Linked DNA regions of Acetivibrio cellulolyticus CD2. The main gene of each other region encodes a partner of the protein of the gene in region 3 in a complex. Links are inferred from orthologs where the notes say so. Each region holds a gene or a part of one and is shown on either strand. Other genes may lie near its edges. The genes, in order: tsaE, tsaB and tsaD.

Region 1 (10,717 bases), 1.0 Mb from region 3 along the record:
TTGTGTCACATTTTAGCAGTTTTCAAATTAAATCATGCAGGCCTTATATTGCGTTTTCTTTCCACATTATCATTGCATCTTCCTTATTATCTGCATAGTATTCCTTCCGAAAGCCTTCAACTTTAAATCCGAATTTAGTATACAAGTTTTGTGCTGGAATATTACTCCGTCTGACTTCAAGAGTCAGCCTTGCAATATCTTCCTTTATTGACAGGTCAATCAAGTTCCTTACCAGCATAAAACCTACACCATTTCTTCTATACTCAGGATGAACTGCAACATTTGTTATATGCCCTTCATCGCAAACTTTCCATAAACCGGCATAACCAACCGTTTTCCCATCTATTTTAGCTATAATATATCTTGCAAACTTATTATTTGTGACTTCCTCAATAAAGGCTTGCTTTGACCATGGAATTGCAAAGCTAAGCTTCTCTACCACCATCACCTCATCAATTTCATCTGACGTTAAGCGAGATACTTCAATTTTATATAAGCTCATTATTTTTCACCTTTTCCGCAGAGTTTCTTTTCTAACTCTCTTTCCGCCTGAGATTTTCTCAAATAGAAGGGCACCAATTCAAAACTACTCTCCGTCTTCCCGTCCTTAGCCATCTTAAGTGCAATTTCTGCCACTGATGACGCTCTTTGAAGTCTCACGCTCAAAGGTGCAAACTCACAATTTCCGTCAAGTTCCGATATGAAGAAATCTTTATGTAAATCGATCGCATCTCCTGTAAATATTACTTTCCTGTTCTTTTCCTTTATAATTTGTACCAACTCGGATACAGGTACTCCTATATACTCTGTAATCCTCTCGATCTTATTATCCTTGGTTTCGTATAGTGCTGTAAACACCTGATTGTTTCTGGCATCCAAAATCGGACAAATAATCAAACTGCTTGTAACAACATTATATGCCAAAGCATCTAATGTTGGAACACCGATTACCGGTTTCGACGTTGCATAAGCCATAGCTTTTGCCGTTGTAACACCGATTCTTAATCCGGTAAAAGAGCCTGGACCTATTGACGCTGCGAAAACATCAATATCCGCAGGCTTAATCTCCAAATCAGTTAGTATTTCTTTAACCATGACCATAAGCTTTTGTGAATGTGTCTTCTTATTATTTAATGAATACTCACCTAAAAGCTTTTCGCCATCCATTAATGCAACTGCAGCAACTACTGTAGACGTATCAATAGCAAGTACTTTCATATTAAAAACCTCTCATAATATATCATTAATATTTCAGGTATTTCTTTATTTAGAGTTTTAATCTATCAATGTAACCTTCGTACTTTTCACCTTGAAAATCAATAGAAATCTCTCTTGTATCCACACCGGAGGCAAGATCCTTGCTTATTTTCACCCATATAAGGTCATCAGGCAGAATACCTTTTATCAATTCAGCCCACTCAATGACAACTACACCCTCACCATAAAGATATTCCTCAAAACCAATATCATACATCTCTTCCGGGTCAGAAATCCTGTAGACATCAAAATGGTAAAGCGGAACTTCTGTCTTGTATTCGTTCACAATGGTGAAAGTAGGACTGGTTATATAATCTTCTATACCAAGAGCACTGGCTATTCCATTGGTAAGTGCTGTTTTACCGGTGCCCAAATCACCGGTCAGGCATACTACATCACCTCTGTTTAAAATGCTTCCAAGCGCCCTGCCAACTTGCGTAGTTTCATCTGCAGAATAGGTTTTAATTTGTTTCATCGTCTTTCCTTTCATATACTACCCGTCCATTTATAATAGTAGTAACAACCCTTGTCTTAAGCTCCAACGGAGGTCCATCCATTATTATTACATCGGCATCCTTTCCAGGTTCAAGGCTACCAACCCTTTTATCAATCTCTGTCAGCTCTGCAGCATTGATTGTTATAGCTTTAATCGCATCTTCTTCATTCATACCCTCCCTTACTGCAAGTGCAGCAGAAAGAGACAGATATTGGATAGGAACACAGGGATGATCTGTCATAATTGCTGTCTTAACACCCGACTTTGCCAGTATACCCGGAGCTTTAACACTTAAGTTTCTAAGTTCTACCTTTGATCTGTCTGAAATCATCGGACCGACAATTACAGGAACTCCTTCCTCAACCAAAATTTCTTTAATAAGGTGTCCCTCAGTACAATGCTCTATAGTAATCCTTATATCAAACTCCTTGGCAATCCTTATTGCAGTAATTATATCATCTGCTCTATGGGCATGCGCCTTTACCGGAATTTCCTTATTGAGCACCTTCAGTAGGGCTTCAAATTTCATATCATACTCGGGCTTGTCCACATTTTCCTTATCATTGTTATATTCGTCAAGAAGCTCCTTATACTCTTTTGCCTTCAAAAGACTTTCCCTCAAGATTGCAGCCGTTGCCATACGTGTTGATGGAGCCTGTTTTCTTTCATTGTAAACTGTTTTTGGATTTTCGCCTAATGCAACCTTTATTGCAACAGGATCTTTGACTATCATTTCTTCTATACGTTTTCCATAAGTCTTTAATGCAACAAACTGCCCGCCTATTACATTTGCACTTCCCGGTCCCGTTACAACCGTAGTAACTCCGCTTTCTAAAGCTTCCCTAAAACATCTGTCAAGATGATATACGGCATCAATTGCGCGCAAATGGGGAGTTACAGGGTCTGTCATTTCATTTCCATCGTCCCCTTCAAATCCAATAGAATCCTCCCACATCCCTACATGACAGTGGGCATCAATAAATCCCGGAAGCACATATTTACCTTCAGCATCTATAATATCCAAATCCTTCATATTCTTAAAACTTTTCTTATTCCGGCCTACTTCAACTATTTTTCCCTCATCAATAAGAATGTATCCATTATCGTAATCAGTACCTGTCATTGTAAGTACCTTTCCGTTTCTTATAAGCAGCATATGACCTCCAACTAAACACAATTTATAGATTTATTATATTTATTATATTTTATTATAACGTTTCTATAATTACAATCAAAATCTCAAGGGCACTAAGCCAATTCCACTTTAGCACATTTGCTTTGCAGATTTCTTAAATCCTGGGTTCCAGGACACTTTATTGGCTACATTTACCGGTTAATATTTTAAAAGTTTTATACGAAAATCTAGCTATAGGTTTAAGTATAGGCTTCATAATTATGGGAGGTAGAAAATATATGAAAGGAAAGAAAAAAATTATTTTTCTTACTATTGTCTTTGTAATTGCAACACAGATGCTAATTGCAAATGCTGTAGGAATTAATATTGTCGATCTGGTAAGACAAAAAACGACTTCACTTGCAACTCAATCTGCACTCAACTCGAGTGACACACTCAAGCAGGCAAAACAGGAAACCCTGGAGGAAACCTCCGAATATGTTGATAATTATATAGGCGAAGTACAACAGACTCTGGATCAATATGCGAGCGCGGAAACTGAAGCTGCAAAGCTCAAGGTTAAACAAAAAGCTCAAGAAGTAAAAGATGCGCTTGAGGCTAGCAAAACTGAAGCAATAGAAAGTGGTAAAACCCAAATCAAGATCAAAATTGATAAAGATTTAAACGATACGCTCTCTGAATTAGATGACCAGTTATCAATTAAAATCCAAGAAAAGTTTGGTAATTAGGGGATTTGTCCGTTTAAATAATTTTAAGCTTCAGGTGGAGACCTATGCTCCTGCCTGAAGTTTTTTTTATTCTACTTTTATGATAAGCTTATTTGACCCCAATATTCCACAAGAGTTACATAATATTTTTATACATTAGATAACCTGCCAGATAAACTCCCAATCCAATTGTGCTTATGATGCTAATCCACTTATCCGCTTCCTTACGATTTTCCCCAATCTCTCCTAGCATGACAAACATAGGTAGTGCGCATAACATGTACCTACTGCCGCTAATTAGCCAAGTTACTGAATAATTGACTATGGTATATACCAGTAGATATGCCGGATATACCAGCTTATGCCTTCTGATTCCATAAATCACTAGAGCAGCTGAAAGAATAAATATTAATGCCTCCGGTATCCAGACGGAAACCAGCATATTGTCTGCCTGCTGGAAGTTCAATGCGTATTTGAAAACATCATTTACAGTGTTGGCAAAATAAGTATTTATATGGCCCCAGTGTTCCCTTTGATAGACCATAAATTGGAATGGGTTTCCATCCACTTTATAATTAATATATAGATAAATCAACGGACCAATTAGCATAAGCAGAATACAAAATCCGGCGGTAAAAAACCATTTGAACAGGTCTTTGATTTTTCTGTCCCTAATCATTTGAAACGGCTTATAGTATGTAAAGAATTCAATACCTGCAACACCAATCATCAAAATTCCATGCAGTCTGGTAAGAGACGCCAGAATTCCCATCATAGCCACCGCAAGCCAATTATGACGCTTAATGTAATAAAATGCTGCCGCCGTTGTGCAGAAAAACAAACTTTCTGTCATTACCCCGCCAAAGAAGAAGGAAAACGGAAATATGGACAAATAAATAAATGCCTTCTTAGCAATAGATTTCCCATATTCTTCGGCAACCAAAGCGTAGAAGTAGCAGGATCCTATACAATAACTGAGAACAGAAACCGCCAGCGCTGCCATCTGATAATCTCTGATCACATAATGCATCATGCGAATGGCTGCCGGGTATAATGGAAAAAACACCAAAAATAAATGCTTACCCTCTACAATACAATTGCTATATCCCTTACTTGCCAAATCTATATAGTTCGAGGAATCCCATCTAATCCAACTTTCTAAAAAGCTGTTGAAGGTATAGACAGTACCTCCGTCCATAAAAAGCCTGCTGCTTATTGCGCCATATAAATAAATAATTAGCCGTATGCCCAAAGCCCACAAAAACACCTTTGCTATCTGCTTTTTGTCAACCGTTTCGCCTGTATATGTTTTTGGTTCAGCTGTAATCCAGTTAAAAATTCTAATATTAGGCATAGCCAGTCCTGCCTGATTCAAAAAGCGAATACTCCAAACCACAATTATTAGAACCAAAACTCCGGTTACTACATAATTAAACATTGCTTCTCCTCCTGGGTAAAAATGCGTGAAAACACAAAAACAGCATAGCTAAATAAGACCTTGATAATACGTATTTCGACTTTATTGTAAGTTTTTCACTATAAAAATATTATACTGTTAAAGAATTTGAAACGCAACCTTCTCATGCTCTTTTTGTTCCATCTTTTACTGTTGAAATATTGCAGGTTCTTTTTATTGCAGCAATTAAGTCTTCTGCTTTTATCTCAAGACGTCCTTCACTTGTTGCAATCATTGCAGCTTCGTTAAGTATCGTTTCAATCTGTGAGCAGCTTAACCCCTCAAACTTGGATGCCACTTCCTCTATTGATATACCAGCTTCTAATTTCTTGTCTTTTGTATAGATTCTAATCAATTCTATCCTCGTATTAAAGTCAGGATACGGAACAGTGTATTTTTTATCAAATCTTCCCGCACGAACCAGTGCTTCATCAAGTGCCCTATAGTTATTAGTTGCAGCAATGACCATAACTCCGCTTTCACGTGTAAAACCATCCAGTTCGTTCAGCATTGCTGTTATAAGTCTGTTATTTTCCTTATCAATGCCTGTCCCGGAAAAATTTCTCTTCTCACCTATTCCGTCAAATTCATCAATAAATATAATACAAGGCTTGTTAGCACGAGCTTTCTTAAAAAGTGACTTAATTTTGCTTGGACCAATGGACATAATTGCACTTTGAAAATCCGTTGCCTTTGTTGCAATAAAATTTACATCTGCTTCTCCGGCAAGTGCCCTTGCAAATAAAGTCTTTCCATTCCCAGGATTCCCTTCAAGCATTATTCCATTTATCTGACGTATACCCTTAGCCCCATACTCTTTAGGATGTTTTAAGATGTCTACGGCCTGAAGCATATCCTTTTTCAATGCCTCCATGCCTGCAACATCTGAAAACCTCGTTTCACTGTGTCGGATTACTTTAAATGCACTCATATAATTTTTCAATTTAAATATCGCAAATATTATAACTCCGAAAAAAAGCACGTTAAAAATTATATCTGTAATTCTAACAATAATTTCATCCATACTTTCTTCATTTTCTACTTTAACTCCGTTAAGGAGTAGAAATTCTTTAAACGAATCCAGCTCTGGATTATCTGTACGGTAATCTGTTTTTTCTCCTTCCAGATAAAACCTTACCTCGTTTTCACCTATTTGCGCAGAAGCTACATCTCCCTTTTCCACATGACTGTAAAAATCCTTATAAGACATATATTCCGCATTATCAGTATTAAAATAGAAAGCTATACCAGCAGCAATGATTGCAAGTATAACTATTGACATAATTACTATCAGTTTCTTCTTCACAATTCTTCACCTTTATTTCTTCTAATTATTCAATACTGCCGTACTACTATTGAATTTCCTATAATTATATCCCAAACTTTTCAACTTGAAAACGAATAATTTTCACCCCAATATATTGATAATTGTCCGTAAAAAACAAAACCCAGAAACCTTGTGATTTCTGGGCCTTGATATTCCATTTTGTAAAAAATTATCTCTTTGAGAACTGTGGCGCTCTTCTTGCTTTCTTGAGACCGTATTTCTTTCTTTCCTTCATTCTTGGGTCTCTAGTGAGGAAGCCAGCCTTCTTTAATACAGGTCTTAACTCTTCATCAGCCTTTAAAAGGGCTCTTGAAATACCGTGTCTTATAGCACCCGCCTGTCCAGTGTAACCTCCACCTATAACTTTGCAGATTACATCGAACTTGCTTCCTGTATCTGTGAGCGCTAATGGCTGCTTAACAATAACTTTCAATGTTTCCAATCCGAAATAAGTATCAAGGTCTCTATCATTTATAGTAACTTTTCCTTCTCCAGGAACAAGTCTAACTCTTGCAATAGATTTTTTTCTTCTTCCAGTTCCGTAGTACTGTACCTTTGCCATAAAATTCTACTCCTCCTTCCTTAATTATAATATTTCGAGTTTTTCAGGTTTTTGAGCCTGATGCTCATGTTCAGTACCTTTGTAAACTTTTAATTTTCTGAACATTGCTCTTCCAAGACTATTATGTGGAAGCATACCCTTAATAGCTATTTCAACAGCTCTTTCAGGTTTTTCCTGCATAAAAATTCTGTACTTGATTTCCTTTAATCCTCCAGGATAAAGTGAATGGTGTCTGTACATCTTCTGCTCCAACTTCTTTCCTGTGAGAAGAACCTTCTCTGCATTCACCACTATTACATGATCACCTGTATCAACATGTGGAGTATACTCAGGTTTATTCTTTCCTCTTAAAATCTTTGCAACTTCGCTAGCCAATCTTCCAAGTGGTTTGCCTTCGGCGTCAACAATGTACCACTTTCTTTGAACTTCATGGTCTTTTGCCATAAAAGTCTTCATTCGAATCCGAACCTCCTTAAAACAATCGTAAAAAATATTTATAAAAATAAACTTTTAGTTCAGTGATTAGTGAACCAAATTTTCGACACTTAATTATTTTAATACAGTCCTAAATTAGTGTCAAGTGTATTTTATTGTTTTTTTAATTTATCTTGTATTTCCTTTGCTTTTTTACCCTTATTTAACCTATACTCTCTTATAATCGTTCGCCATTTCACTTTTTTTACATTACAAATAAAGGCTTCAAACGGTTGCTATCAAAGCGCTTAACATTCTTTTATATCAGCATTACGCAATTCATCAAATTATTAACCTTATACCTACCTTGCAGGCACCAAACTGTAATTATAGTTAGGTTTATACAAAAGCCGACTGGAAAAGGTGGAAAGGCATCATTCCCGTATATAAGATTACCAAACTATATGTCATTACCAGAAATGAGCTTTGTTATGAAGCTGCTTTCTGGGCGAAAACGAAAGCGGATGATATAGTTGGGAGATTAAAGAACATGCTTCCATGGATTATTGTTGGATACTCAAAGGATATAAAGAAGTTGTTTGACTCCGACTTTGAAAATCTCGTTAGACAGGTTGATAATGATTTTAGCTTATATCGTAAAGTATAGACTTACTGATTAAGTTTACCTATCCCTATTCATAGTACACTTCGACAAGATACAATCCCTGAGGCGGGGCTGTCCTTCCAGCCCTTTTCCTGTCACAGCTTTCTATAATGCCAGGAATCTCTTCTGCCTTTATTCTCCCCATTCCAACGTCAACCAGCGTTCCAACCATAATTCTTACCATGTTGTATAAAAAGCCGTCTCCGGATACTTCAAACCAAATGTTATCTTCGGCCCTTGATAGATTTACATCAAAGATTGTCCTTACAGAGGTTTTCACACTGCTTCCCGTTGCCTTGAATGCTGAAAAGTCATGCGTCCCTTTGAAAAAAGGTATAGCCTTTTTCATGCTATCCATATCCAAATTATGAGATACATGATAGGACCTGTTTCTGAATATAGCGGACGGAAAACTTGAGTTATAAATCAAGTATCTGTACTTCTTACCTTTTGCACAATACCTGGCATGAAAATCCATACTTACTTCTTCCGACTTTCTTATAATAATATCTTCGGGAAGCATCCTGTTTAAAGCATACGAAAATCTGTCATGCGGAATATTAGACTTTGTAAAAAAGTTTGCTACTTGCCCATATGCATGAACCCCTTGATCTGTCCTGCTTGAACCGTTAATATTTATTACTTCTCCGGTTAATCCATAGATTGCCTTCTCAACTGTTTCCTGCACTGTTTTGGCATTTGACTGGCTCTGCCAACCGTGATAATTGGTTCCGTCGTATTCAATTATTAACTTGACGTTTTTCATTGTTTTAACCTCTTTCATTTCGTTTATTCCATAAAGCAGGCGCAATTAAAGGACACATATCATGTGCCCCCTAAAAAGCTCTAAGGGGCATTGCCCCTTTCGCTTCAACCTCTTAATGAATAACTGAAATATTAGCCAAATCAAAATTATAGTGTTCCATAACGCAACTTATTTCATTCAATAGTTTACATTTTCCCAAGCATAGCTGCTCCAATTACTCCTGCATCATTTCCCATCAATGCAGTCTTAATTTGTGTCTGTGGAATTTCTTCCCTGCTAAATACCCCTGCGCTGACCAATTCTCTCAGTGGCTTAAGCAGGTACTCACCTTCCTTACAAACTCCACCGCCAATGACGACTACTTCAGGCATAAAGATATTTATAACATTTATAAGTCCTTCAGCTATATATTTTATATACTGTTTAACAACTCTATCGCCAACTTCATCACCCTGCTTTGCTGCGTCAAAAGCAGTCTTTGCATTTATTTTTGAATAATCACCATCAATAAGCTTGTTAATTATAGAATTGGGGTTCTCCTTAGCTGCTTTTTCAGTCTGCCTTATTAATGCAGTAGCTGAAGCATATGTTTCCCAACAACCTTTTCTTCCGCAAGTACACTGCACTCCGTCGCAATTTATAATCATATGGCCGATTTCTGCACCAGCATAGTTAAATCCACTGTAAATCTTACCATCAATAATTATTCCGCCGCCAATACCTGTTCCCAGTGTAATTGTAACAGAATGTTTTGCACCCTTTGCACTTCCTGCAACGCCTTCTGCAAGTGCTGCACAGTTTGCATCATTATCCAGAAATACAGGCAGATTGATATACTTTTGCATTTCTGCCCTCAAAGGAACATTTCTAAAGTTCAGATTACCGCTGAATATAAGTACACCTTCGTCACAATTTGGAGTACCAGGACTTCCGATACCAATATTCTTTACCTCTTCTATACTTACACCTGCTCCTTTAATTACTCTTAAAGTCAGGTCAGCCATATCCTTTACAATCTCTGTATAATGTCTTTCCCTGTAAGTTGGAATGCTTTCCTGATAAATAATTTTTCCTTCATCATTAACCAGACCTGCAGCAATATTCGTTCCACCAAGATCAATCCCCACGTAATACATAACTATCCTCCCAAATTTATTGATAATTGATTTATTTTACAATTCATATGTATTCAGACAACTGTAAATGTACACAAATAATTATACAAGCAAATTTAAGTCTTGTACATATATTATATACTTAGTATTTCAGTTACTCCAAAAAATTGCTATTTCAACTATTAGCACTACTACAGATACCAGTACATCAACTCTTGAAAAACTTAACTCCTTCATTCTTGTTCTTCCAATTCCACCTCTGTAGCACCTCGCATTCATTGCATCTGCAAGTTCATCAGCCCTCCTGAAAGCACTTACAAATAACGGTACTAATATAGGAACAAAGCTTTTAGCCCTCTGAACGATATTACCTGAATCGAAATCAGCCCCCCTTGATGTCTGGGCTTTCATAATCTTATCAGTTTCCTCCAGCAGCGTGGGTATAAACCTTAGTGCAATTGTCATCATCAATGCAAATTCGTGTACCGGGACTTTTATACGTTTTAAGGGTCCAAACAGTCTCTCTATTCCATCAGTAAGAGCTATTGGTGTAGTTGTCAACGTAAGCAGTGAAGTACTTATGACAAGTAAGGAAAGCCTTAGTGCCATTTTTGCTGCCAAATCCAATCCTTCAATAGTAATTGTAATAAATTTAAATTTGAAAATGGCTGTCCCGGGAGTAAAAAAGATATTCATAATTGCTGCAAAAACAACAATAAACATAATGGGCTTGAGGCCCTTTAAAGTATACTTCACCGGTATTTTTGAAACAATGATGGCAAAAAAGCTGAATATTGCAAACAGTAAAAAAGCTGTAT
Region 2 (10,483 bases), 1.0 Mb from region 3 along the record:
CAAACTGCAGGCAATTGTCATCTGGGGTTCCCGTACCACCCCTGATGCAATCCTGAGGTATTTCAGGTATTTTATCAATGGTTACACCATCTTTTATGAGCTCTGCACTAAAAACAAGATCTCTTTCTAAAGCCGCAAAAACTATATCTGCAGGCAATGCAGGCATGTCTACCATTATTGATGCCTTATCTTCATTTGTGTATGTATTATTCGAAAATTTATATGTAACCTCGGAAATCTCAGATTTATATTTTTTTAACATTAGTTCTGTAGGTGAACTTTCATCTACACTCAAACAGATTTTATACTGTTGATCCTTATATAGTTTGCATGCTACAGAATTACCATATTCAGGGTAGGTTCTTATACTTACTATCGTATTGTTTTTGCTGTCTAATATGTACATATAACTAAGTGTTTCCTTCGATGCGGTAACAATGTATGTTGCAGAAGTTGTTGGAGTGAAAGATAGTTTTAAATAGGAATCTTTTTCTGTGCTGCTCTCGTCATTTAATATTATAACTTCGTTTTCTTTTATTTCCTGGATAGGTTCGTCAGTCGCTTTGTCTTCGGTTACTTCGGTTACTGGTGCATCTTTATACTCAAAGGATTTGTTCAAAATCTTTGAAGTTTTTGTGACATAACCGTCTGTTATAACAGAATTTTGAGCTTTTTCACCTTCTTCTATCGGTAGTATTATACTACTTCCTTCATCCTGAAAATCCGGTACATATTCGGGCACAGGTGTTGGAGTCAATGCTATATTCGGTGTAGAAGTAACTACAGGCTCAATTGTTGTTGACGACTCCGGCATTGCTGTTGACTTCTCATATACTGCTTCAGTCACACTCTGCGTTTTTCGTGTATCTTCTGGATTTTCGGATTGAAGATTTGAAAAAACATCAGCAAAAGATAGATCCGGCATGATGCAGCTGTTTATCAAAAGAACAGCAAGAACACCTGCCAGAAGAGATTTGAATTTCCTATTCAAATTATTCCCCCCTAAATTATTTATATATATGTGAATTAATTAAATTGTTGTTATCTATTTATGTTAGAAAGTGTGTTTTAGCTATCTTGGTCCCACATGAAGTACATATTATCAAAATTATATTTTTACTACACTAACCATTTCTAATTATAGCACTCGTTCGTAGTTATGTAAACAAACGTTTTGATCCATTGGACCTTTGGGCTCATTGGATCATCGGGATTCATTGTCTCGTTTTGAAGACCCTTTCTCAGAAGATTTCATGGATAATGTGCATTCCTCATTCTCAAACTGCACCTTAATCCTTCTCCAGCAAATACTTTTTAACCCCTATTAGCATGAGTCCTTTGCAGCATTTTTCAACCGGTTCCAGAGGAATGCCATTCATTCTCTTCTCAACTTCTTCTATGTTGAATCCGTCTTTCAAAATTGTTTTATCTCCGTTTTGGAAATAAATTGCTCTATTAGGACAGCCATAGATGCAGCGAAAACATCCAACACAACGATCTGTGGATATTGGCCTTCCATTTTCCATTTCCCAATTTTGCTGAGGACAATTTTTTACACACCAACCGCATCCTGAACAATTCTCATTCACCCTAAGCAACTTGCCAAACTTCCCAGCTTCCTTATCCGTACGCATCAGACTAAAAAGATACGTGCTTATATGGAGCTTTTCCCTTCGTTTTTTCCCCTCAAGTAAGTCATTGACAATTTTATTTACTCTTTCATTAATGCTGTTCAAAATGTGCATAGCAGTATGGTCATTATACTGAATAAAAACATTTGAAGTCATAACCATCATTTTTTCGTACACAACATCGTAGTTTTTCTTTTCAAGAGCTTTAATTACATTGACTCTGCATGAAGTATTCGGCCACACATCTCCACCGCCTGACACTGATATTACTACAGTTGCTTTACCCTCCTTGCTTTTTAAGTCTTCAATCCATTTATATATGGGTAAAGGAGCTCCTAATATATATACAGGATATAATAAAACGATTAAGTCACTCTGATTAATCAAGTCTTCATACTTTTCTTTATATGATTCATATTCAGCTTTATCCAATGAATGCTTTGTTACACTGCAATTTTTCCCACTAAATGTTTGTTCAAAAGAATCAGCAATTCTTTTTGTCCCTCCTGTACCGGAGAAATAAACTATTAAAACCTTTTTACTCATACTCCTCACTCCTCACATATCGCACTAAGCGCCTAAATATAACCATTTCACTTTTTATTATCATTAAGAAGAACTTCAACCAGTCTATAATTAAGACTTTCCACTACCTCTTCGAACAATAACTTTTTATCTAAAGCCATGTAGACAAGTACTCCATCTAGGGCTGACATAAGAGCTATTGCACTTTGCCTGGCGTTATGAGGTATAAACTCACCTGAATTAATCCCTTTTTGGTAAAAATCCTTTATCATAGCAATATATTCTTCAGTAAATTTTTGATAGGCATTGAATATATCTTTCTGGTTCATAGCTTTTGTCATTTATAAAGAAAAGAAAATCAGTTCATTTTTACGTTCCATCCAATACCTCAAATAACTGCCAATATAAAACTCCAGCCCCTCTTTCATGCTATTAAAGGTTTCTACCTGCCTCATTATTTCATATATTGGCTCTATCAGCTTTTGATTTGCATGGAGAAAAACCATGTCTTTAGTAAGGAAGTGGTGATATAGACCACCTTTACTTATTCCAGCTCTTGAGGCTATTTCATTCATAGTAGTGTTTTCATAGCCCTTCTCCACAAAAATCTCTACTGCAGCATTTAAAATGTCATTTACACGTTTTTCTTTCGATTCATTTTTTGCCATGAACACCCTCCATTTGCAAACCGACCGTCGGTATGTTTTAATTATACTTCTATAGGATTATAATGTCAATTGAGGGCCTCATTTATTTAAAATCCTATCAAATTACTGGCTATGTTATTCTTTATTTATAATTATTTAACTAATTTGTAACTATCTATTTCTATTATATGAGTTAAAATAGTAATTAGATACATATACGTTTATATACCAAATTTATTAATCATTATAAGGGGTCTGCCCCAAGAAAGGAAAAACTATGAAAAAGCATCTTACCATTTACGCAATCCTTACTCTACTTATTACTTCTTCTCTTTATGGATGCAGCAGTAATAATGTTGATTACAATACAAATGAACCGAAGCCATCAAGCAGTATGGAGGCAACTCTAACTGCTGAAACGCAGGCTTCTAATCAACCTGGAGAAGTTAGTTTGCTCCAAGTTGATAGAATAGATAAAATTGAAAATTTCAACGCATGCTTCTGGATTTCCGATGATAAAATTCTGGGGTTTGGTAATTCTCTTATTCCTAGACCTACTGGTCCTAATATAACTTATCCTGATCGTCCTGTCCAGTTTTATAGTACTTCGGACAAATCCCTGGAAAGTATTGATGATTTTGAGCTAGGACGATTTAGTTCCATGGGTTTAATAAGTCCTGATAAAAAAAATGTTGTACTGCAGGACAAAATGTCTGGAGAAGCAATATTTAATACTGAATCGAAAAAGACTCTCCCTCTGAATTCCAGCGAAGGTTTTTTTGAATATGTGTGGATAAACAATAACGAATTTATTTATTTATCAAAAGATACAGGTGTGGTATATAAATATAATATTGCCGGAACTGATAGCAAAATTTGTAACCTAGATAAAACTAAATCTTTTGAAAGTATTTTTATGCTGGACGATAGAATTTATCTAATCGAAACCTTGAATTACGACAAAGAACTCAGCGTGGCATACTATACAGATTCCAGTTTTTCAGAACTTCACAAACTCTGTGAGTTTAATGGTCAGGTATCACTTGTAGAGAATGAAATTATCCTAAAAAAATTGAATTCATCTGCTAAAGCAGCTTCAGATAGTGAAGGTTATAGCAATTCAGATTATACTACTGTCAGGCTTGATAATAACTTTAATGTAAAAGATACTCTTGTTGATGAAGGCGTTTCGGTTGTTGATATAAATGATAAAAATGTATTATATATAAGTAAACTTGAAAATAAAGCCGTTCTATATACAATGGATCTCGCTTCCAAGAAAACAGTTGAACTTTATAGTTCTGACATGCAACTAGGAAGCTATGATAATCATAAGTTTGGAATAAGCGATAACCAAAAGAAACTGTTTCTTAATTTCGTGAATGATGATGAATCACTCGACCGCGATCACTATAAGACTGTTATTATAAACTTTAAATAATTTTCATATTGGAATGTCATTGATGCTGTAAACTAAAGGCAGTCCTGCTTATTGCTAATTACGATTACATCAGCACTAAGCCGGACTGCTTTTTAACGCTTTAACTTCTAAAAGTCAGCAAATATTTCACCGAAATTGATACCTGCTATATGTTTGCCATTATACCTTGCTTTAATATTTAATTTTGCCTCCTGGAATTCTTCACTCACCGCACCGTTCTCAATGGCAACCTTTGCCTCAATAAATGCCGCAAGCTCATCTGAAGCTTTTATAATTCTTCCATCTCTAGGACTGTATTTATCCTCATTATATTTTTCATTTATCTCTTCACAGCTTTTATTTTCTGCTTTGCCATCTATAAGAATAACGTTTTCAAACTCACCCTCAATAAACATCCTGATTTCAGGCAGAAACTCCTTTGGCACCAGCGGATAAAGCTGTTTTTCCATCTGTTCCTTTTCAATCTCCTTTATGAGATCACTCAAACCTTCAACAGAGCTCTTTATAGGTGAAATAATATCCCTTGTGAGCACCTCGGGAAGATCGTGAAAAAGTCCCTGAAAGAAATTATTGGAGCACCTTACAGGACATGCAGCTATTTCAAGTGAAAATAAATAAGACAGAATTGCAACAAATAATGAATGCCCAAGAACCGAAGTCTTTGGAATTCTATGTAGATGTGACCATCTGGCCTGGAATCTCAAATGACCGCAAAGCTCTATGAAGTTCTTGTAATTACTGTTTAATGCCAGTTGTTTCATACCCTCTAGGTCATTATACTTTTCTATCCGTTCAATAAATTCTCTCTTTATTTCCTGAACCTCATAACCATTAGGGTTGAGGCGCTCAATTATTTCAAATTCCCACCTGGAAGCGTAGTTATGTGCCGCTTCCAGAATCTTTTTATTTATCGACGGCTCATCATCAGTAAAATAGTTTTTAAATCTATTGCAGAAGTCTTCTCCCAACGGTGAAATAATCGTTTCCAGATTGTCATATACATATTCGTTCAAAAGCTTGTACTTTTTTGGGTCTGCCTTTATTTTGTAAAACACAGGCGGCTTAATATCAGTTATGACAATTCTTTGAAGCATTTCAAAAATGCCGCCTTCAATAATTTCAATCCAACTAAAACCAGGTTTGTTTTCCTCAAATTTACCTATAAAATATGCAATGAACATCTTATGTGCCTGTTTATCAAGCTCAATAAGTTCAATTGGCCTTAGCTTGTCATTCCAACGCTGCATGTAAGCTGCAGAAAATATCTTCAATATCAGACTTTTTCTTATCATAATATCACCTTATCTTGTTTGATAGATTTACAAAACAACCTATATAAACTATAACAAATTGCCCCAGGCATTACAATCATTGATTATTATTGTGTAAATACATATTCTACATCCTCATTCTACATTTCCCGGGAAATATCAACATTCAATTCAATAAATCTCTTCTTATTCGACAACATTCAAATTAAATAAATAGTAATAAAAAATAGCCATGAAAACATCATAGCTATTTCAAAAAGTACTCTATTAAATTGCCATTTCAAACTATTTTCCTGATTTCTTTTCATCCTTATAAAAACCCGCAGCAGTTTGCGCGTATTTTTTAAGCTTCTCATATACCAGATAATTTATCGTTCCTGCAGGATAAGTTCCATCCTTTTTCTTTTCTCCTGCTTTTATGCCTGTGAGGATTTCAATACCTTCATCTATCGTTTTTACTGCATAGATGCTGAACATTCCTTCCTTGACAGCCTCAATAACTTCATCATTCAAAACAAGATTTTTTATGTTCTGATACGGTATTATAACCCCATGCTTGCCATTTAAGCCACGTAACTTACACAGTTCAAAGAAGCCTTCAATCTTTTCTATAGCACCGCCGATCGGTTGAATCTCTCCTTTCTGATTCACAGAACCGGTTACTGCTATATACTGCTTTATAGGCACATCCGCCAGACTCGAAAGTACGGCATACAATTCTGCACTCGATGCACTGTCTCCATCCACACCCCCATACAATTGCTCAAAACAAAGACTGGCGGTCAGAGTCAATGGAATCTCCTGTGCAAATTTTTGACCAATATATCCGCTTAGTATAAATACACCCTTCGAATGGGATGTACCACTCATTTCTACTTCTCTCTCAATATTTACAATTCCTCTTTCACCCATAAACGTATTTGCTGTTATTCTTGATGGCTTACCAAAGGAATAGTCTCCCATATCAAGAATTGTAAGACCATTTATTTGTCCAACCACTTCACCCTCGGTGTCCAATATAATTGTGCCATCCTCTAGACTTTCAAGAATCTTTTTATCATACTTGTTTGACCTGAATATCTTCTCAGCAATAGCCTTTTTTACATGTTCGGCTCCAACCAGGCTGCATCCTTCAATATCAGCCCACGCACAAGATTCAGACAATATCTCTACTATATCATTAAATTTAGTTGAAAGCTTTGTCTGATCCTCCACAAGTCGCGAGCTATATTCTACAACCTTCGCAACTCCAGTTTTATCATAGTGCAAAGTGCCCTCCCTATTGCAGAAGGAGTTTATAAATCTGGCCAACTTTTTCGTGCTTTCCTTATTCCTATCCATTTCAGCATCAAAATCAGCTTTAATTTTGAATAGCTTCTTAAAATCCTCATCAAACTCATATAATGCCTGATAAAGATATTCACTTCCAACTAAAATTACTTTTATTTCAACAGGTATAGGTTCTGGCTTTAGAGTAGAAACCGCAACAAGCCCCATTTGCTCCTTCATATTTTCAATAGCAATCTGCTTAGTACGCAAGACTCTCTTTAGAAGCTCCCATGACTGTACATTGCTGAGAACATCCTTTGCCTGAAGAATTAAATATCCTCCGTTTGCCTGGTGGAACAATCCACCCTTTATCATGGTATAATCGGTAGTCATTGTCCCAAACTCATTTTCGTACTCCAATTTCCCAAGCAGATTAAAAAATGTAGGGTTAAAATCAACTATCACGGGTTCGCCCTTAAGTTTACTATTATCAACCAGCAGATTTACTCTGTACTTGTCTGTCGGTGAACCTTCAGAACTGCGTATCCATGGAATTAACAACTGTTGCTGATCATCACCATAATCCTCTTCTCTGAAATCATCCAGATTCTTAAGTATATCTTCCTGAATATTTTCCAGATAATCGGTAACCTTTTTATAATCCTGGTATTTCTCCTTAAGGTCATTTATGTGCATACCTACAGCAAATAATGCAATCTTATTTTCCCACTCGGATACTTTTTCTTCTGCTTCCTTTTCTATTGCCTTAATTTTTCTGATTATATCTATGGTTTCAAGCTGTACTATATTAGACTTTTCAGTGATTTCATGTTTGAGTTTCTCATCAAGGTCTCCATACTCCTCTTCAGATATGGTTTTACCTTCTACAACTGGGAGAAAGTATATACCAGCATTAGTTGTCTTCACCTTGAAGCCTTGTTTTTCAGCATCCTCATTCAGCCTTTCCAAAAGATCATTTCTTCTAGTCTGATACTCTTTTGCTATAGATGTTTTTTCCCTCTCATAATCTTCACTGTCAAAAGCTCTTGAAATCTCAAGCTGCAAAACCTTTACGAAATCCTCCATATCACCCTGGAATATCTTACCAAGACCTGCGGGTAAATTTAGCGCAGAAGGTTGATTTGGATTGTTAAAGTTATATACATAACACCAATCATCAGGTGTTTTGGCTTTTTGGGCAATTTTTTTCACATAATTCTGAGCATAACTAGTCTTACCTGTTCCGGTAGATCCGCTCATAAAAATGTTATACCCTCTGGTCTTTATTTTTAGCCCAAATTGCAGGGCTTTTGTTGCTCTTTCCTGCCCGATAATATCCTCTAATGCATCAAGTTCAGAAGTATCATTAAACTTAAAGGAATTCGGGTCACATTCTTTCCTAAGCATCTTATAAGGTAAACCTTTTATTCGCGGCATAATGCTTCCCCCTTTGGCACTGCTTTTAAGCAATTTAAGTTTTTAAACCGTATTATCAAAATCTCAAGATCAAAATAAAGACATTAGCAGAACAAGAGTCTAAGACATTATATTCTACTAAAACTTAAGAAAATCCTTTTTTTATTGTGTATATTTGTGTCACATTTTAGCAGTTTTCAAATTAAATCATGCAGGCCTTATATTGCGTTTTCTTTCCACATTATCATTGCATCTTCCTTATTATCTGCATAGTATTCCTTCCGAAAGCCTTCAACTTTAAATCCGAATTTAGTATACAAGTTTTGTGCTGGAATATTACTCCGTCTGACTTCAAGAGTCAGCCTTGCAATATCTTCCTTTATTGACAGGTCAATCAAGTTCCTTACCAGCATAAAACCTACACCATTTCTTCTATACTCAGGATGAACTGCAACATTTGTTATATGCCCTTCATCGCAAACTTTCCATAAACCGGCATAACCAACCGTTTTCCCATCTATTTTAGCTATAATATATCTTGCAAACTTATTATTTGTGACTTCCTCAATAAAGGCTTGCTTTGACCATGGAATTGCAAAGCTAAGCTTCTCTACCACCATCACCTCATCAATTTCATCTGACGTTAAGCGAGATACTTCAATTTTATATAAGCTCATTATTTTTCACCTTTTCCGCAGAGTTTCTTTTCTAACTCTCTTTCCGCCTGAGATTTTCTCAAATAGAAGGGCACCAATTCAAAACTACTCTCCGTCTTCCCGTCCTTAGCCATCTTAAGTGCAATTTCTGCCACTGATGACGCTCTTTGAAGTCTCACGCTCAAAGGTGCAAACTCACAATTTCCGTCAAGTTCCGATATGAAGAAATCTTTATGTAAATCGATCGCATCTCCTGTAAATATTACTTTCCTGTTCTTTTCCTTTATAATTTGTACCAACTCGGATACAGGTACTCCTATATACTCTGTAATCCTCTCGATCTTATTATCCTTGGTTTCGTATAGTGCTGTAAACACCTGATTGTTTCTGGCATCCAAAATCGGACAAATAATCAAACTGCTTGTAACAACATTATATGCCAAAGCATCTAATGTTGGAACACCGATTACCGGTTTCGACGTTGCATAAGCCATAGCTTTTGCCGTTGTAACACCGATTCTTAATCCGGTAAAAGAGCCTGGACCTATTGACGCTGCGAAAACATCAATATCCGCAGGCTTAATCTCCAAATCAGTTAGTATTTCTTTAACCATGACCATAAGCTTTTGTGAATGTGTCTTCTTATTATTTAATGAATACTCACCTAAAAGCTTTTCGCCATCCATTAATGCAACTGCAGCAACTACTGTAGACGTATCAATAGCAAGTACTTTCATATTAAAAACCTCTCATAATATATCATTAATATTTCAGGTATTTCTTTATTTAGAGTTTTAATCTATCAATGTAACCTTCGTACTTTTCACCTTGAAAATCAATAGAAATCTCTCTTGTATCCACACCGGAGGCAAGATCCTTGCTTATTTTCACCCATATAAGGTCATCAGGCAGAATACCTTTTATCAATTCAGCCCACTCAATGACAACTACACCCTCACCATAAAGATATTCCTCAAAACCAATATCATACATCTCTTCCGGGTCAGAAATCCTGTAGACATCAAAATGGTAAAGCGGAACTTCTGTCTTGTATTCGTTCACAATGGTGAAAGTAGGACTGGTTATATAATCTTCTATACCAAGAGCACTGGCTATTCCATTGGTAAGTGCTGTTTTACCGGTGCCCAAATCACCGGTCAGGCATACTACATCACCTCTGTTTAAAATGCTTCCAAGCGCCCTGCCAACTTGCGTAGTTTCATCTGCAGAATAGGTTTTAATTTGTTTCATCGTCTTTCCTTTCATATACTACCCGTCCATTTATAATAGTAGTAACAACCCTTGTCTTAAGCTCCAACGGAGGTCCATCCATTATTATTACATCGGCATCCTTTCCAGGTTCAAGGCTACCAACCCTTTTATCAATCTCTGTCAGCTCTGCAGCATTGATTGTTATAGCTTTAATCGCATCTTCTTCATTCATACCCTCCCTTACTGCAAGTGCAGCAGAAAGAGACAGATATTGGATAGGAACACAGGGATGATCTGTCATAATTGCTGTCTTAACACCCGACTTTGCCAGTATACCCGGAGCTTTAACACTTAAGTTTCTAAGTTCTACCTTTGATCTGTCTGAAATCATCGGACCGACAATTACAGGAACTCC
Region 3 (10,535 bases):
TAAAGGTTTTTTTGGCCTGATTGTATTGAGCTTTATTATAAACAGGCATTGGGTATGCATGCAAATAAATTCATCTTAGGAGGATATAAAATGCTTACAAGCACTCTCTTTATAATACAGTTATTCTTCTCAATCATAATAGGAATTTACTTTTTAAATCTGCTCAAATCGCAGCAGGGAAACAAGAGTGCCATTGAGAAAGAGTCAAAGAAAGAGATGGATAAACTCAGAAAACTCCGGGAGATTAAACTTTCGGAACCATTATCAGAGAGGACAAGACCTTCAACGTTAAAGGAGATAGTTGGGCAGGAACAGGGGCTTAAAGCACTTCGTGCTGCTTTATGCGGTCCTAATCCCCAACATGTACTGATATATGGCCCTCCTGGAGTGGGTAAAACTGCAGCTGCAAGAGTTATTTTGGATGAGGCAAAACAAAACGATAGTTCGCCCTTTAAAAAGGAAGCAAAATTTGTAGAAGTAGATGCAACTACACTTCGGTTTGATGAAAGAGGAATAGCTGACCCGCTGATTGGTTCGGTACACGACCCAATATACCAGGGAGCTGGGGCGTATGGTGTAGCTGGTATTCCACAGCCAAAACCTGGTGCTGCTACGAAAGCCCATGGAGGAATTTTGTTTTTGGATGAAATAGGCGAACTTCATCCAATACAAATGAATAAACTCCTTAAAGTGCTGGAAGACAGAAGAGTTTTTCTCGAGAGTGCTTATTATAGTTCGGAGGATAAGAATATCCCCTCTCATATACATGAGATATTTCAGAAAGGTTTACCTGCCGATTTTAGACTTGTAGGCGCTACTACAAGAACAGCAGATGAGATACCTGCGGCAATAAGATCCAGATGTGTTGAAATATACTTTAGACCTCTTATGGCAGGAGAAGTAAGAGAGATAGCAAAAAATGCCGCTCAAAAGGGAGGATTCATTTTAGAGGATGGCGGAGATGAGTTAATAGCCAAATATGCACAAAGTGGCAGGGATGCTGTAAACATAGTTCAGATTGCTGGCGGTGTAGCCCTCGTTGAGGATAGAGGGTTAATAAAGAGGACGGATATTGAGTGGGTAATTGAATTTGGAAAGTATAACCCACGTATTGATAAGAAAGTTGATAAAGGAGAACAGGTAGGCTGTATTAACGGCCTGGCGGTATTCGGAAGCTGTACGGGTATGGTTTTAGATATTGAAGTAGCAGCAACTAAGGTCTTTAAGGGAAAAGGTACTTTGAAAGTTACAGGAATCATTGAAGAGGAAGAGATGGATGGCAAAGGACATAAGCTCAAGAGAACAAGCACTGCAAAAGGCTCTGTTGAAAACGTATTAACAGTTTTGAAAAGGATTTTTGATATTGATTACAAAGACTATGACATACATTTGAATTTCCCAGGAGGAGTACCTATTGATGGGCCTTCAGCGGGAATTGCAATTGCCACAGCTGTATACTCTGCAATTAACAATCTCCCGATAAGCAGTGAGATTGCAATGACAGGAGAAATATCCATAAGGGGAAAAGTAAAACCCGTAGGTGGAGTGGTTGCAAAGGTTGAAGCTGCGTGCCAGGCAGGTATTAAGAAAGTTATAATAGCTAAGGATAATTGGCAGGAGATGTTTGAAACCATGGACATCGAAGTAATTCCTGTTGAGGATATATTTGAAGTTACAGATATAGTATTTGGCAAAAAAGAAAAGGGAGAAGCTGAAAATATATCTATACAGGGCAAGCCTGTTAATATATTAAGTGCTTCCGGAGCATGAAAACTCTTGGCATAAATATATAATTTTCTATTGAGTTTAGACAAGAATGTTTATAAAAAATTCTGGCGGAGAGACATCGCTTGCTATTACAGCTATTGTAATCATAGGTGATTTATGCTATAATTAGCGCGTTTCAGAAGGATGCATTAAATATCGAACAATGTTTCGGAGGATATGCAAGAAGCAGATCTATCCGGGAAATTGTTCGTTTTGCTGCAAACACCTATACTATAATGAGGTGATGGCTTGATATATGAATGCATAAAAGGGGTACCGCGCTTCGAGTGCGAAGAATTTGGATCTAAATCAACAAAATACTGTTTGCTCATACCGATTATCAACGAAGGTGAACGTATAAAGAAAGAGCTTGAAACAGCGCAGAAATATGGTGTGAACAAGCTCTGTGATATTGTTATCTGTGATGGTGGTTCTAAGGACGGATGTACTGAAAGTACTCTGCTGAAATCCCTGGGTGTCAATACACTGTTGACAAAGCGTGATATTGGGAAACAGGGTGCACAGCTTCGTATGGGTTTCTGGTGGGCACTTCAGCGTGGCTATGATGGTTTTATAACCATTGATGGTAACAACAAAGATAGCATTGAGGATGTATCTAAATTTATTGAGAAATTGGACGAAGGTTATGATTTTATTCAGGGTTCACGTTTTATAAAAGGTGGCCAGGCAATTAATACGCCTATATCAAGATATATAGCTGTACGGTTTATCCATGCTCCTATAATTTCCCTAACTGCGAGGCATTGGTTTACTGATACCACCAATGCGTACCGGGCACATTCGAGAAGATATATTGAGCATCCGCAGGTACAGCCATTCAGGGAGGTGTTTATGACCTATGAATTGCTCGCGTATTTGTCAGTAAGGGCGAGTCAGCTTGGTATGAAGGTAAGGGAAGTTCCGGTAACACGTGCTTATCCAAAAGGAGAAAAGACACCTACAAAAATAAGTCCATTCAAAGGCAATAGCAGATTGTTTCAAATCCTACTTCAAAATTTATTCGGAAGATATAGCGTATGAACGAAAGCACAAGATACATAAAATTTTTTAAATGTTTAGTATATTATCATACCTTCTCGAAATAGAATATTTGTGATATGCTATAATTTGTTTAAATTAATATAGCTTTCAATATAATAGTGATTTTATATGAGGAGAGCGATAATATGAATTTGTTACAGGCAATAATATTGGGAATAATACAAGGATTGACTGAGTTTTTACCAATAAGCAGTTCGGGGCATTTAAGCCTGTTTCAAAGTTTGTTTGGACTTAGCCAAGGTTCAATAACATTTGAAGTTGCTGTCCACCTGGCTACCCTTATAGCAGTAGTTGCAGTTTTATGGGAAGATGTTTTGGAAATGGTAAAAAGGCCTTTTAGCAAGCTTACGTTGCTTGTTGTTGTGGGTACTATACCTACCGTAATAATTGCTGTAATTTTTAAAGATTTATTTCTACTGCTTTTTGATACAGGGGCTACGTTAGGTATTGAATTCATAATCAGTGGGCTTATACTTTTGTATGTTGAAGAGAAGAATAAAGAAAAGAAAAACGATAAGAAGCTTGAAACAATGAATTACGTAGATGCGTGTGTTATCGGAGTTGCTCAGGGAATTGCAATAATGCCTGCGATTTCACGTTCTGGTTTAACTCTTGCAGGTGCGCTGTTCAGAGGATTAAACCGTGAGTTTGCAATAAAGTTTTCCTTCCTTATGTCCATACCGGCAATATTAGGCTCTGTGGTGTTAGAAGGACTGGACATGGTGGAGTACGGAAGAATCCGAATAGATTTAGTTCCTTTACTGGCAGGAATGTTGGCAGCCGGAATATCAGGGTATTTTGCAATAAAGATTATGCTTAAAATATTTACAAAGGCAAGCTTAAAATATTTTTCATATTATGTTTTTGTTGTTGGAGGACTAATAATAGTAGATCAATATTTCACACGTATATTCTTCTAAGGGCCTCGAAAGTAAAAATAAAAGCCCAAGGGTGGAATAAAAATTAAAAGATAAGCAGGTGTTGAATTGATAGATAAAATTATTCTTGGAATTGAGTCAAGTTGTGATGAGACTTCAGCATCAGTAGTAAGAAACGGTCGTGAAGTCTTATCAAATGTTATTTCCTCACAGGTAGACCTTCATCAGAAATATGGAGGGGTAGTGCCGGAGATTGCATCGAGAAAGCATGTAGAGTTGGTTGTACCTGTAATTAACCAGGCTCTTGAAGAGGCAGGGATAACGCCGGATGCTATAGATGCTGTAGGAGTTACATATGGTCCGGGGCTTGTCGGGGCGCTGCTTGTCGGACTTTCAGCAGCTAAGGCTATGGCTTTTGCGTGGGACAAGCCATTGGTGGGAGTTCACCATATAGAAGGCCATATTGCGGCGAATTATATACAACATAAGGAGTTGGAGCCGCCTTTTGTATGTCTTGTTGCATCAGGAGGCCACAGCCATATTGTATATGTTGGAGATTATGACAGGTTTGAGATTTTAGGGAGAACAAGAGATGATGCTGCGGGCGAGGCTTTTGATAAGGTCGCAAGAGCAGTGGGCCTTGGTTACCCTGGTGGTCCGTTGATTGATAAATCAGCCAGGGAAGGAAATCCCAAAGCAATTGATTTCCCGAGGGTTCATTTTGAGAAAGGCTGTTTTGATTTTAGCTTTAGTGGTATTAAAACTGCGGTATTGAATTATTTAAACAGTACTGAACAAAAAGGCGAAAAGTATAAGGTGGAAGATGTTTGTGCAAGTTTCCAGTCGGCAGTTGTGGATGTATTGGTTACAAATCTTATAGCTGCAGCTAAAAAGGTAAAATCCCCAAAAGTTGCCTTGGCAGGCGGTGTGGCGGCTAATTCACTGCTTAGAAATGAACTTATGGAAAGGGCGGCAAAGGACGGTCTCGAGGTATTCTATCCAAGTCCTATATTGTGTACTGACAATGCGGCTATGATAGCTTGTGCCGCATATTATGAATTCGAAAGAGGTAACGTGTCGGACCTGTATTTAAATGCCATACCTGGACTTAAACTTGGAGAAAGAAGATAAACACAAAGGCTGTGGATAACTAATAATTATCCACAGCCTGTGACTATTTCCCAACCTTTTAATCTACCCATAAAATAATGGAAATATACGACAATAAATATGGAAAATTATGCAAAGATTGATGAGCTTTTTGCGTAGGGAAAAATGCCTACGAGCTGAGAAAAGTAGGACTGGCGTTATAGTAAGATAATGGAAATGGAAAATCTTGAAAGCCTGTGGTACCAATAATTTCAAAACAAAAATATAGAAATTACAAAATACTGGTAGATCTTTGTTGACGTAATTTTATGTTACAAAATTATTTTTTCATAGGACAAAAGTCCTATGAAAATTTTGACGAATTATACCCAATGTTGTTGAAACTTGTAGTGTGAATAATGTGGAAATAATCGCAAAACCCTGATGTCACATAAGCTTGAAACTGTGGATAATGTTGTGGATATTGTGGATTAAAATGTGTACAAGTATGACAAAAAGTTAATTATACACAAAAGTAATTTAAGCAAAAGTTAGTTTTTTGTAAACCGGATGTTAAATAATTACAGAAAGGTGAATTATGAAACTTGCGCCAAAGGATTATATTATAAATACTGTGTATAGAACCAATATTCTTCCTGTTATTTCTGCCTGCAACACTTCCTGTGTTTTTTGCAGTCATAAGCAGAATCCGGAAGGAGTTGAGGTTTATAGACTTGATAAGCTTAGCCTTGCTGATTTTGAAGAGATTATCGAATTCTTATCCCCGGATAGGAAAATAATTATAGGAGAATCGGCAACCAGAATTGTGGAAGGTGAACCGCTTCTTCATAAGGATTTTATAGATGTTGTGGAAACGGTAAGAAGAAAGTATAAAAAAACGCCTATACAGGTAACTACAAATGGGATATTGCTGGACGAGAATCTGGTAGAAAGGCTACAAGAACTCAAGAACATAGAACTCAATGTCTCTGTGAATTGTATCTCGGAAAAAAAGAGAATGGCAATACTTGGTCTTAAAAAGCAGGATAATATAAAGGAAAAATTAGCTTTACTGGAAGGGCGGATTAATTATAGTGCCAGTGCCGTTTTTGACCCGAATTTTATGAATTATGAAGACCTTGAAGAAATGGTTGCTTTTCTAGATAGAAATGGTGCCGGGTCAATAAGACTATTTTTGCCGGGATATACTTATCTGACAGATAAGAACTTTGAATTGGACAAATTGTATAATGAGGTCGCTGATTACTCTGCAAAGCTTAAGCCTAAATACCGGATACCAATAATTATTGAACCTTCTTATATTTATGATCTGAAAGCTAGGATTGCAGGTGTTGTGGAAAATTCACCAGCTTTTGATGCTGGCATATTAGAAGGAGATATAATAGAAAGAATAGAGAATGCTCGTGTTGCTACAAGAGTTGAGGCTTTTAATAAAGCTTTCAGGCTAAAGGATCCTGAACTGGATATCATCAGGGATGATAGAAGAATTAAAGTGAGGATTAAAAAGGAGAAAAATTCATCTCCAGGTTTTATCATGTTGTATGACATAGATCCGGACGAAGCTGATAGAATTGGCAGAGTTGTGCAAAGACATGGAGCAGATAAAGTGCTTTTTATAACATCACAGCTTGCATATAACGTTTTAAAGGGCCTTTTTGAGATAAGTGGATTTACATTTATGTATGACATTGTAGAAGCAAATAATGTCTTTTTTAGAGGAACGATAAAGTGTGCAGGTCTACTTACAGTAGAGGATATTATAAGTAGTGCAGAAAAGTATATAAACGAAAAGGGTAGGCCTGATTTGATAATGCTTCCTCCGATTATGTTTGACTATAGGGGAAGAGACCTTGTAGGAAGAAGCATAGGAGAAATTGAGGCAGAACTTGGTATTCCGGTTGATACTCCCTAAGATGGGGGGATTTGAAAAACTGCATAATGTAAAATTTTTGTTATGCCAAGTACATAAAAAATAGGGAACAACAAAGCAGGCTAAGTTTCGGCAATGATTTTGCCGATTTCTGAGAGGTCGTACCCGCCTATTCCTTCAAGTTCCATTCTGAATTCCTGAGAACGGAGGATTTCAAGAACCGCTTGGAATGGAGGGCTTTGTATATCTTCCTTCTTAATTACGAGTTCATACCTTTCTGTCTGAAGTGGTATAAATTCAATTCCATTTACTTGCATACATGATTTTTCGTTGCCAATACCAATATCTGCACCACCACGAGCAACAGTGCTGGCAATAGCAAGATGAGAAGTGCTTTCGCGTTCATATCCTTTAATATTTTTAGAGGATATTCCTAGTAATCTTAAATGTTCATCTAAAAGGACTCTCGTGCCGCTTCCCTTCTCACGGTTTATTATTGTTATATCTTTTCTTTTCATATCTTCCCAACCAGTTATGCCCTTAGGGTTGCCTTTCAAAACATAAAAGCCCTGAAGGCGGCATGCAAGGTGAATGATTACTGATGAAGTACCTGGAAGCATTCTGCGTACAAAAGGAATGTTGTATTGCCCTGTATCCCCATCCCATAAATGAGCGGTTGCCATTTGCACATTCCCAAGATATAAGTTATAAAGCCCGTTATAGCTTCCTACATAGGAGCGTAAGGTTTGCACACCATTTGGGTGCATTTGAAGGTATCGGGAGAGTATATCTAGCATGATGTCCTGACCGCATATTACAAAACTGCTGCTTTTGGGTAGTTCTTCGCTTGAAAAGGGAGTCCGCCATTGATCCTTGACAATAGTGGTTTGCTGAGTGTTGCTTTTTAAACTTTTTGTTTTATTTTTATATTCCTCAACATCTTTAGAATCAACTCTCACTTTTCTTCCTACTCTATATGAGTTCAATTCTCCACGTTTAATTAGCTCATATACAGTATTTTTTGCGATTTTTAAAATATCTGCAACTTCCTGTGGGGTTAAAGCTGAATTATCACTCATGGAAACTCTCCTTTAGCATGGTCAAAATATTATAAAACAATATGTAACATATAAAAAGGTAACAATAAGTTTTGTTACTGTAATGTATATATTATAACTTCATGTTTGCACAAAAGCAAATAAAAAGAATACTTTAAAATGCAACTTATTGTAATGAGAGTTGCAAAAAAAGTTAATTTGGGTTGTATTAGGATTTGGGGAATTAGCTCTTATAAAGCATTCTGTAATGAATGTTATTTGACATCAAGAACAAAATGAAAGTTATTTAAAAAAATTAATCATTTGGTATTGATTTTTTGTTTTGAAGAATATATAATGAAACGTAATAAAACGTAACAAAACATAACTAGGTAATATAAAAAGTTTGATTTATGTCATGCTGTGTCCACATACGCTATGTTGTAATTAGGTCAGCATGCATAAGCAAATCTCAAAGATGGGGTTATAGCATTTCTATGCAAATGTTGTAGTCGCATCTTTTTTTATTCAGTGTCATTCGAACGAATTGAAAGAGGAAAAGGAGGAGGGACTCGAAGGCCTGGAGCTTTATTTCTAAAAAATCAGATATGAGGGAGGGATTGAAATGAAAACTACTAAAAGTAAGGCATATGAATTTGATGAAATTGCAGATGGGACATTTTTTCCGATATACCCGGTCATAGCCCAACAAATTGTTGAAAAAACAGGAATTAAATCAGGTACATGTCTTGATATAGGCAGTGGCGGCGGGCATTTAGGGCTCTCACTTGCACAGATTACCAACATGAATGTTATCCTTCTGGATAAACAGGAGGATGCTTTGAATATAGCTGTTGAAAGGGCAAATGACTGGGGAATTGCTAGCCGGACTTCAACTGTATTAGGTGATGTACAGGATATGCCATTTAGAGAAGGTGTTATTGATTTGTGTATCAGCAGAGGTTCGGTATGGTTTTGGGAAGATAAGAAAAAAGGTTTTGAAGAAATATACCGGGTTCTTGCAAAGGGTGGAATGGCATATATCGGGGGTGGATTTGGAAATCAAGAGCTTAAAGAGCAGATTGATATAAAAATGAAACAGGTGGACAGTGAATGGCCTAAAAGTAGGCAAAAATTCGTTGGAGGTACTACTAGAGAACTTTTTGAACAAATAATGAATCAAATAGGAATTTTAAGTTTTGAAATAATGGATGATGAAAAAGGAATATGGGTTGTTTTTCAAAAAGAGAGTAATTAAAAATAGGCGTGCTGAGGTGTGCAAAACCTTTATAAATTGCCTGTTTGATACATGAGCATAAATTTAATAAATAGGGATGAGGTGAAGAATGATGATCAATATTTATACGAAGATAAAAGATATTGTGGACAAATATCCTGAAACAATTTCTGTTTTTTATGCTAATGGATTTGATGCAACAAAAAAGGAGGAACTTATAGAAGAAGTTGGCGAGGATTCCATGTTAAAGACTGTGCTTGCAATTAAAGGAATTAACGCTGAGCTTTTTATAAAGCAGATTGAAGAGATGGTGGGAGAAAAAGACTTGGGTTTTCAATATGTTGAGGAAGTACATGAGAAATTAAACTTTGTCGGGTATACATATTGTCCTTTAAAGATTACCTTCAAAGAAACCTTTGAAAAAGTATTGAAAGGTTATATCGAAGATACCGGAGAGAAGGATTTTAAATACTACATACCTTCAGGATGTGGAAATGTAGATCCATATGAGGACTTATGGAAAGCAGAAGACATTGATGAACTTCCGGGGGTTATAGCAAGCGTGGGGTTTGGAGACTTTTTTAGACAAGAGTTTTATGAGAAGTTTGTAGAAAAGGGATACTTTAAAGCTGTAGATAATAGACAAATTCAGCAGGAGTTTGTGGATGCAGGATTTATTGATCCTAAAGGTTGGTACACGGTATACTCTGTAGCTCCAATAGTAATGCTGATAGATACGAAAAAACTTGGAAACTTACCAATACCTAAAGAGTGGAAGGATCTTCTGAATCCTTTATACGAAAACAATATTATAGTGGGAGCATCGCATGGGGATTTCCATGAAGATATATTTCTTTATATATATAAAGAGCTTGGTGATGAGGGAGTTATAAAACTTTCCAACAATATAAAGAGGGGCTGCCATGCATCAGAGATGGCAAAGCTTGCGGGTACAAACAGTAAAGAAGGTGCTGCAATTTATGTAATTCCATGGATGTTCGCAAAGTCTTGTCCAAGGACAGAGACAACCCAAGTTGTTTGGCCTCTAGATGGTGCAATGACAGCCGTATACTATATTCTGGTTAAGGATGGAGCACTTCCAAAATACCAACCATTTGTTGACTTTCTTACAGGATATGAATACGGACAAAAATCAGCAAACAATTATTTTCCGGCATTAAATATAGAAGTTGATAACAACCTTCCTAGAGGTGCAAAATTTAAATGGCTGGGATGGGATTATATAAGGTCTTGCTCACTACATGAACGTATGGAACATGTTATGAATGTCTTTAAGAAGAGCTATGAAAGGAAGTTCCAAAATGAGGAGATGGTAATATGAGATTAGTTACAGTATCAGGTCCTCCATCATCCGGTAAAACATCTGTAATTTTAAAAACCTTGGAAACCTTAAGGGATGAGAGTTATAAGATAGGAATTGTTAAGTTTGATTGCCTTTCAACATATGACGACCAATTATACATGAAGGCTGGAGTTAATGTCAAAGTAGGTTTGTCTGGGAACTTGTGCCCGGACCATTTCTTTATAAGCAATATTGAAGATTGCGTAGAATG

What was found.
Region 1: the proteins of tsaD (region 3) and tsaE are in contact, whole or in part, in a crystal structure (PDB 6N9A), measured with the Thermotoga maritima proteins. The link is inferred for Acetivibrio cellulolyticus CD2 from one-to-one orthologs. Residues at the interface, in WP_004082750.1 of Thermotoga maritima: Cys10, Asp11, Arg49, His50, Leu82, Gly84, Gly135, Gly136, Glu154, Thr155, Leu156, Asp157, Asp158, Ser159, Glu162, Asp165, Lys166, Arg169, Leu170, Tyr175, Lys213, Thr214, Leu217, Tyr218, Gln221, Arg222, Asn324; in WP_004082108.1 of Thermotoga maritima: Leu37, Gly38, Lys46, Lys57, Val59, Lys60, Ser61, Thr63, Phe64, Thr65, Leu66, Met67, Val69, Pro71, Tyr82, Arg83, Leu84, Asp86, Asp88, Phe89, Asp93, Ile128, Asp130, Glu131, Arg134.
Region 2: the proteins of tsaD (region 3) and tsaB are in contact, whole or in part, in a solved structure (PDB 4WQ4), measured with the Escherichia coli proteins. The link is inferred for Acetivibrio cellulolyticus CD2 from one-to-one orthologs.

The regions. Positions count from the first base shown.
Region 1 is NZ_JH556653.1:1,579,230-1,589,946, forward strand. What follows is about bases 1-2,982. They hold tsaE (tRNA (adenosine(37)-N6)-threonylcarbamoyltransferase complex ATPase subunit type 1 TsaE), read right to left. Parts: upstream 1,733-2,982; coding sequence 1,268-1,732; downstream 1-1,267. Other genes in these bases: rimI (ribosomal protein S18-alanine N-acetyltransferase), read right to left, coding at 44-502; tsaB (tRNA (adenosine(37)-N6)-threonylcarbamoyltransferase complex dimerization subunit type 1 TsaB), read right to left, coding at 502-1,218; ACECE_RS0208920 (amidohydrolase), read right to left, coding at 1,719-2,909. In the rest of the region: ACECE_RS0208925 (hypothetical protein), read left to right, coding at 3,167-3,616; ACECE_RS0208930 (hypothetical protein), read right to left, coding at 3,732-5,033; ACECE_RS0208935 (ATP-binding protein), read right to left, coding at 5,176-6,333; rpsI (30S ribosomal protein S9), read right to left, coding at 6,548-6,940; rplM (50S ribosomal protein L13), read right to left, coding at 6,965-7,396; tRNA pseudouridine(38-40) synthase TruA, read right to left, coding at 8,047-8,784; ACECE_RS0208960 (ROK family protein), read right to left, coding at 8,970-9,920; ACECE_RS0208965 (energy-coupling factor transporter transmembrane component T family protein), read right to left, coding at 10,050-10,717. UniProt on the Escherichia coli protein: Required for the formation of a threonylcarbamoyl group on adenosine at position 37 (t(6)A37) in tRNAs that read codons beginning with adenine.
Region 2 is NZ_JH556653.1:1,570,855-1,581,337, forward strand. What follows is about bases 7,736-10,483. They hold tsaB (tRNA (adenosine(37)-N6)-threonylcarbamoyltransferase complex dimerization subunit type 1 TsaB), read right to left. Parts: upstream 9,594-10,483; coding sequence 8,877-9,593; downstream 7,736-8,876. Other genes in these bases: ACECE_RS0208900 (Lon protease family protein), read right to left, coding at 7,736-8,221; rimI (ribosomal protein S18-alanine N-acetyltransferase), read right to left, coding at 8,419-8,877; tsaE (tRNA (adenosine(37)-N6)-threonylcarbamoyltransferase complex ATPase subunit type 1 TsaE), read right to left, coding at 9,643-10,107; ACECE_RS0208920 (amidohydrolase), read right to left, coding at 10,094-10,483. Outside these bases: ACECE_RS27055 (S-layer homology domain-containing protein), read right to left, coding at 1-991; ACECE_RS0208880 (EFR1 family ferrodoxin), read right to left, coding at 1,290-2,177; ACECE_RS29245 (TetR family transcriptional regulator C-terminal domain-containing protein), read right to left, coding at 2,225-2,497; ACECE_RS29250 (TetR/AcrR family transcriptional regulator), read right to left, coding at 2,498-2,824; ACECE_RS0208890 (hypothetical protein), read left to right, coding at 3,081-4,244; ACECE_RS0208895 (HD domain-containing protein), read right to left, coding at 4,352-5,536; more of ACECE_RS0208900, read right to left, coding at 5,801-7,735. UniProt on the Escherichia coli protein: Required for the formation of a threonylcarbamoyl group on adenosine at position 37 (t(6)A37) in tRNAs that read codons beginning with adenine.
Region 3 is NZ_JH556653.1:556,965-567,499, reverse strand. Bases 3,027-5,826 are described here. They hold tsaD (tRNA (adenosine(37)-N6)-threonylcarbamoyltransferase complex transferase subunit TsaD), read left to right. Parts: upstream 3,027-3,815; coding sequence 3,816-4,838; downstream 4,839-5,826. Other genes in these bases: ACECE_RS0204830 (radical SAM protein), read left to right, coding at 5,395-5,826; ACECE_RS0204840 (undecaprenyl-diphosphate phosphatase), read left to right, coding at 3,027-3,749. Outside these bases: ATP-dependent protease LonB, read left to right, coding at 91-1,770; ACECE_RS0204845 (glycosyltransferase family 2 protein), read left to right, coding at 2,017-2,808; more of ACECE_RS0204840, read left to right, coding at 2,955-3,026; more of ACECE_RS0204830, read left to right, coding at 5,827-6,729; ACECE_RS0204825 (substrate-binding domain-containing protein), read right to left, coding at 6,810-7,766; ACECE_RS0204820 (class I SAM-dependent methyltransferase), read left to right, coding at 8,350-8,982; ACECE_RS0204815 (ABC transporter substrate-binding protein), read left to right, coding at 9,071-10,303; ACECE_RS0204810 (GTP-binding protein), read left to right, coding at 10,300-10,535.